Regions from separate parts of the Undibacterium sp. Rencai35W genome, predicted to be linked through region 1. Evidence: predicted binding sites of a transcription regulator. Region 1 holds the regulator's gene; the other holds the start of a gene.
The links. Region 1 encodes NrdR, which represses ribonucleotide reductase genes. Its sites were predicted from a motif close to CACNANATNTNGTG; they were not measured.
Positions count from the first base shown of each region.

Region 1 (3,416 bases):
GTTTGAGACTGCAGATCCCTCAATTACAGATACCCAATCGATATATGGTATTTGGGATAACAGTGGGATTGCTAATGTCACTGCATCCACTGTTGCTGGACAGTCCAATCTGGTTCAGCAAACATTGTCATCCGTTGGTACTGGATTAACATTACTGAGTAACAATTCGGTTGATTGGAACTCAAAGCGCGGCTGGTATATAAATCTAGCGCCTAGTGAGAGAATTATCATAGATCCCGAGGTAGTATATAGAACAGTATTTTATACAACTGTTATACCTGGTAGTGCGACAGACCCTTGTATTACAGATGGCACCTCGGTCACGATGGTTATTGATCCAATTACCGGGGGAGCCGTTAATCGTACTGTATTAGATACCAATAAGGATAATAAGGTCGATGCTACAGATATTAAAGCAAGTGGTATTTCTGGCTCTTTAACGTTTGGTAATACCATATTGCGTAAAAAGGGTGGTGTTAAGATGTATAAAGCCGATACAGGAGGAAAAATTATTGGTGGATCAAAAGCTGAGGATGCTGCACCAGATTCCATACCGACACTTCGCTTGTGGCGTCAAATTTTGGGCAAAGATTAATAAAGAAAGTGAGCCAATATATGATTTACAAAAGCGAATTACGTGGGTTTACTTTAGTTGAGTTAATGATTGTGATGGCTGTTATGGCAATATTAACAGCCGTTGCGGTCACAAGTTACACAAGTAATATTCGTAAAAGTCGGCGTGCAGAGGTTAAAAGTATCTTGCTGGAAGATGCGCAGTTTATGGAGCGTTACTTTACTGAAAATAATCGCTATGACCAAAATATATCTGGATTAGCAGCTAGTTTGCCAGTTTTGTCCTCACCAAAAACTGGCACTGCCCAGTATACAATTTCTTTTTCAAGCGGATTTCCAACATCTACTGCCTATACTATTCAAGCAGTGCCAGTATCTAGTCAATCAATGGCCAGTGATGAATGTGGGACGTTCATATTGAATAATTTAGGTCAACAAACAAATGCGAACTTGGTTGCGCCTAAGACTTCGGATGAATGTTGGACTAGATAATTTGATTTTTGACACACAGAAAAGCTGAAACTCAATCAGGTTTCAGCTTTTTTTCTTTGGCAATCTCCTGAATCGCCTCAGCAAACTCAGACACATCCTCAAAGCTCTTATACACAGAGGCAAAGCGGATATAGGCGATTTTGTCCAGGCGTTTCAGCTCTCTCATGACGAGCTCGCCTATGTAGCCAGATATGACTTCGCGTTCGCCGCTGGATAATAATTTTTCTTCTATGCGTTGGATTGCGGTGTCGACTGCTTCTGCCGATACTGGGCGCTTGCGCAGGGCTAACATCAGGCTGGCGCGTAATTTTGCGGGTTCAAATTCTGTTCTGCTGCCATTTTTTTTGACGATGGATGGCATGATGAGTTCGATACGCTCGTAGGTGGTGAAGCGTTTATCGCAATTGGCGCAGCGGCGGCGGCGACGGATAGTGTTGCCGTCCTCGGGCACCCGGGTGTCGATGACTTGCGTGTCATCGTTGTGGCAGTAGGGGCATTTCATGATGTTTATTCCAATCGATGGTGTCGCAATAGATGCGATACATTTTATATACTCCCCTGCAATATTACATAAAATGACCGCTCACGCACCAAAGTATTGCGTGGTTTATAAATACATGGTGGGAGTATGTTGCTATTTGCTCGTGTTGATCCCTGACGATGTGTTGATTTTTCGTGTATTGACGAGTTGAATTTCCTCATTTTATTTTCACGCTTCAATTCAGACTGTCTAAAACGACTGCTGTATAAAAAATGCCACTCGAATTGAGTGGCATTTTATTAGCAAGCTGAGGTTTTATGCTGCATAGACAGGGAAGGCGTCAGTCAGTTTTTTGACTTCGACTTTGACGCGTTCGATGGTTGCTGCATCGTTCGGATTGTCCAGTACGTCTGCGATCAGATGGCCGACTTTGATGGCTTCTGCTTCTTTGAAACCACGTGTTGTGAAGGCCGGGCTGCCGAGGCGGATGCCGGAGGTGATCATTGGTTTTTGTGGATCATTAGGAATGCCGTTTTTGTTGCAGGTCATGTGGGCGGAGCCGAGAATTGCTTCGGCTTCTTTTCCTGTCAGGCCTTTAGGGCGTAGATCTACCAGCATCACGTGAGATTCTGTGCGACCAGAAACGATGCGCAAACCGCGTTCGGTCAGCGTGTTCGCCAGTGCGGCTGCATTTTTTACGACCTGTTCTTGATAGGCTTTGAATTCCGGTGTCAGTGCTTCCTTGAACGCGACGGCTTTGCCTGCGATGACGTGCATTAGCGGGCCGCCTTGGAGGCCAGGGAAAATTGCAGAGTTGATTTTTTTTGCAATCGCTTCATCGTTTGACAAGATGATGCCGCCGCGTGGGCCGCGCAGACTCTTGTGGGTCGTTGATGTGACGACGTCGGCAAACGGTACCGGGTTAGGGTAGACGCCAGCGGCGATCAGGCCGGCATAGTGCGCCATATCGACCATGAAGTAAGCGCCGATTTCTTTGGCGATTTTGCTGAAGCGTTCGAAATCAATGCGCAATGCGAATGCCGATGCGCCGGCGATAATCAGTTTTGGTTTGGTTTCGCGGGCGAGTTTTTCCATCGCGTCGTAATCAATGTCTTCTTGCGCGTTCAAGCCATAAGAAACCACATTGAACCATTTACCCGACATGTTCAAGGGCATGCCGTGCGTCAGGTGACCGCCTTCGGCTAGGCTCATGCCCATGATGGTATCGCCTGGATTCAGCAGAGCAAAGAACACACCTTGGTTCGCTTGTGAACCTGAGTTCGGCTGTACATTCGCGAAGTTGGCACCGAATAATTCTTTCAGGCGATCAATCGCAAGTTGCTCAACGACGTCTACGTGTTCGCAGCCGCCATAGTAGCGCTTGCCGGGATAGCCTTCGGCGTATTTGTTCGTCAGTTGTGAGCCTTGCGCTTCCATGACGGCTGGCGAGGTGTAGTTTTCTGAGGCGATGAGTTCGATGTGTTCTTGTTGGCGGTGATTTTCTTGTTGAATCACGGCGTACAAATCGGGATCAATATTGGCGAGAGTATGATTTTTTGCGAACATGACAAGCTTCCTGTTGAGATAGAAGGTGAATCAGTGAATGTAATGGATCAGGTGCCCGAGCCAGATAAAGCGCATAGACAAATAGAGCGAGCAGCCTTGATCGTTCTTACCATCCAGGCTACCCAGGCGCACGGCTATTGAAATCTCACGCTTCCCGATGGATCTCCATCTTCGCCGTTAGTCGCTGCCAGAATGTTGTATAGCAATTCATAGCAAGGTTAAGACGTTTTCGCCAGTCACGTGAGACGAAATGGTTTGCAAATTCTACGTCAAGCCTTCTGATTGAGCAAGAATAGCCTGCGAT
Region 1 covers NZ_JBMPPC010000011.1:79,822-83,237, reverse strand. Annotated here, with positions in the region: gene ACO0K3_RS18810 (pilus assembly protein) at 1-595, shown strand, start outside; gene ACO0K3_RS18805 (type IV pilin protein) at 616-1,065, shown strand; gene nrdR (transcriptional regulator NrdR) at 1,097-1,567, opposite strand; gene glyA (serine hydroxymethyltransferase) at 1,862-3,112, opposite strand; ZMP/ZTP riboswitch at 3,226-3,362, opposite strand.

Region 2 (3,416 bases), on a different contig from region 1:
ACGTATCAGCAAACTGAACTGCGTCCATCGAAGCGTAAGGGATACGCATCATGTGCAGGCAATCCTGAAACCCCATGATACCGAGACCAACCGGACGATGACGCAGGTTCGAGTCACGCGCTTTCTTGACTGCATAATAGTTGATGTCGATCACGTTATCCAGCATACGCATCGCTGTACTGATAGTTTTTTGTAACTTGATGTGATCCAGCTTGCCATCTTTCATGTGCGCAGGCATGTTGACCGAACCCAGATTACACACGGCGATCTCACTATCGTTGGTGTTCAGGGTAATTTCCGTACACAGATTCGACGAGTGAACCACGCCAACATGCTGTTGCGGCGAGCGGATGTTGCATGGGTCTTTGAAAGTAATCCAAGGATGGCCTGTTTCAAACAACATGGACAACATCTTGCGCCACAAGTCGAGTGCCGGAATTTTTTTCGATAGTTCGAGTTCGCCGCTGGCTGCTTTGGCTTCATATGCGGTGTAAGCGGTTTCGAAAGCTTTACCGAATTTATCATGCAGATCAGGTACGTCAGATGGGGAGAAAAGAGTCCAGTCGCCTTTTTCCATGACACGCTTCATGAACAGGTCAGGAATCCAGTTAGCGGTATTCATATCATGTGTACGGCGGCGATCATCACCCGTGTTTTTACGCAGGTCGAGGAACTCTTCGATATCCATGTGCCAGGTTTCGAGATAAGCGCAGACAGCACCTTTACGTTTGCCACCTTGATTGACCGCGACGGCTGTGTCGTTGACGACTTTCAGGAACGGCACTACGCCCTGTGATTTACCATTCGTACCTTTGATATGCGCACCGAGGGAACGCACTGGCGTCCAGTCATTACCGAGACCACCGGCGTATTTCGCCAGCAAGGCATTTTCTTTGATCGCTTCGTAAATACCATCCAGATCATCGGCTACCGTAGTCAGATAGCATGAGGATAACTGTGAACGCTGTGTACCGGAGTTAAACAAAGTCGGCGTCGAACTCATGAAATCAAAGCTGGACAGGAGATTGTAGAACTCAATCGCACGGGCTTCACGATCGATTTCGCTGATCGCCAGACCCATCGCAACGCGCATGTAGAATGCTTGCGGCATTTCAATACGGGTGCCGCGCACATGCAGGAAGTAGCGATCATACAAAGTTTGCAAACCAATATAGCCAAATTGCAGATCACGATCGGCAACCAGCGCATCGGCTAGTTTTTTCAGATCAAACTGACCAAGTTTGGCATCCAGCAAATCAGCTTCAATACCTTTTTTGATAAATTTAGGGAAGTAATCCACATACTCGGCTGCCGCATCTTGCTGAGCAACTTCTTTACCGAACACTTCTTTACGGACTGTATGTAATAAGAGACGCGCCGTCACCTGGCTATATGCAGGCTCCTTTTCCATCAGCGCACGCGCAGCCAGGATTGCTGATTTATGCAGTTCTTCCACCGGCACGCCGTCGTACAGGTTTTTCAAGGTTTCGGACAAAATCGCTTCCGGATCAGCCAGCTTGTCCAGACCGACGCAGGCAGCTGTGATCAGCTTACGGACTTGTGCGATGTCGAGTGCGACGCGCTGTCCGTCAACAACGACGTGAATTTGCGGTGCGGCGATATCTGTTTTGGAGGATTGTTGTGACTCTAACTGAAGGCGACGTTCTTCCTGACGCTTAGCACGATACAAGACATAGGCACGGGCAACATCATGTTCGCCAGAACGCATCAACGCCAGTTCAACCTGATCCTGAATATCTTCTATATGAAACGTGCCGCCGGTTGGCTGTCTGCGCACCAGAGCAGACACAACACTGGCGGTTAACTGCTCGACGAGCTCGCGGATACGTGCCGATGCTGCACCCTGGCCACCGTTAACGGCCAAAAAGGCTTTAGTCACAGCAATAGCAATTTTGGAAGGCTCAAACCCAACTACAGCACCATTACGACGGATGATACGGTACTCACCATAGGCAGGCGTTTGCGTCGCTGACGCATGGTGGACTGATGACGACTGTAAATCGGACAGATCAGCGGTACTTGGTGTTGATGTTTCTAGAGAAGAGTGCATTTGGCCTCCGGGGTCAGCATGGGTTGAGACTTGATTGATTAACTTGAACGATGATATGAATGACGCAGTCTTTGATGTAGTCATTGATTGAGCCACTGATTCAATCATCGATCTTTTACGTGATTTCTGGTGTTGCACACTGCATAGTTCAGATCTAAAACCTTAGCCAAGTCTCTGTTTTTTAAATCATTTATCTCATTAAAACAGAGTAAAACTTCATTATAGAGAATGGCCACAAACTGGAATCAAACCACTATATGTAGTGCGCAAGATTTGATTTGCACTAATTCTAGTGCCGCGCTGGCAGATACGCAATCGCTTTTTTTGTTAAAAAGAGAATATTTTTTATTGTTGCGGCTGGCTTTGCAGATTGACAAAGTCAAAGCATGAAAGGAAAGCTAGGCAGCGCATGAGTGGGCACTAACATGGACTCATGCTGAGCAGCATGAACAAGCAATTCTTTATATTGTTTCCAATTAAAAAATGGCCCGGGGTCGGTCTTGCGGCCAGGAGCAATATCCTGATGGCCGACGATATGTCGTATCGGACAGGCTTGTATCAAGACCAAAGTCAATTTCTGCAGTGACAGATATTGCGCCTCCTCGAATGCCTGATGATCACTCCCCTCCAACTCAATCCCGACTGAAAAATTATTACACGCTGACTGCCCCTGAAACGATGAGACGCCAGCATGCCAGGCACGCAAGTTGACAGGAACGAATTGCAGCACCTGGCCATCGCGCCGTATCAAAAAATGGGTAGAGACCCGGACGCCCTGTAACGAGGTAAAACTGGGATGCGCCGTGACGTCGAGCTGATTCAAAAACAAATCAGTAATAGCGCTACCGCCGAACTGGCCCGCTGGCAGGCTGATGTTATGAATGACCAATAGTGAGATTTCTGCACCGTCGGGACGATGATCATAATTCGGCGACGGCTTTTGTTCAGCCTGAGGACAATGCCCGCCGGCATCGATCATCCATGCCGGTTGTACAGAATGCAGAACGAGTTTATTCCGATTCATGAATCTTCAGTTTTTGTATCTGGTAGCGCAGTTGCCGGAAACTGACCCCCAGGAGCTCAGCCGCCTGGGTACGGTTATTCCTGGTCTTGACCAAGGCACGGCGTATCACCTCTTTCTCAATACGCTCCAGATAATCGGGCAAAGAACAAGGTAATTCCGGCTCAGTAAAAATCGATATATCGGCATGAGCACCTGGCAGTGTTGTCACCGGACTGGCGCTGACTGCGTCCTGTAACAACACTTTTTCTACCGAGGCATCACCAGAATCTAAACTTACCACGGTCGCCGGCAATGCCGTACTCACCAGGCTCGCCCCGGAGA
Region 2 covers NZ_JBMPPC010000002.1:464,982-468,397, forward strand. Annotated here, with positions in the region: gene ACO0K3_RS06080 (ribonucleoside-diphosphate reductase subunit alpha) at 1-2,071, opposite strand, end outside; gene ampD (1,6-anhydro-N-acetylmuramyl-L-alanine amidase AmpD) at 2,451-3,095, opposite strand; gene ACO0K3_RS06090 (sigma-54-dependent transcriptional regulator) at 3,082-3,416, opposite strand, start outside.
Region 2: ACO0K3_RS06080 (ribonucleoside-diphosphate reductase subunit alpha) is a predicted target of NrdR. The motif match lies at 2,323-2,336, and genes of this name have one in related genera.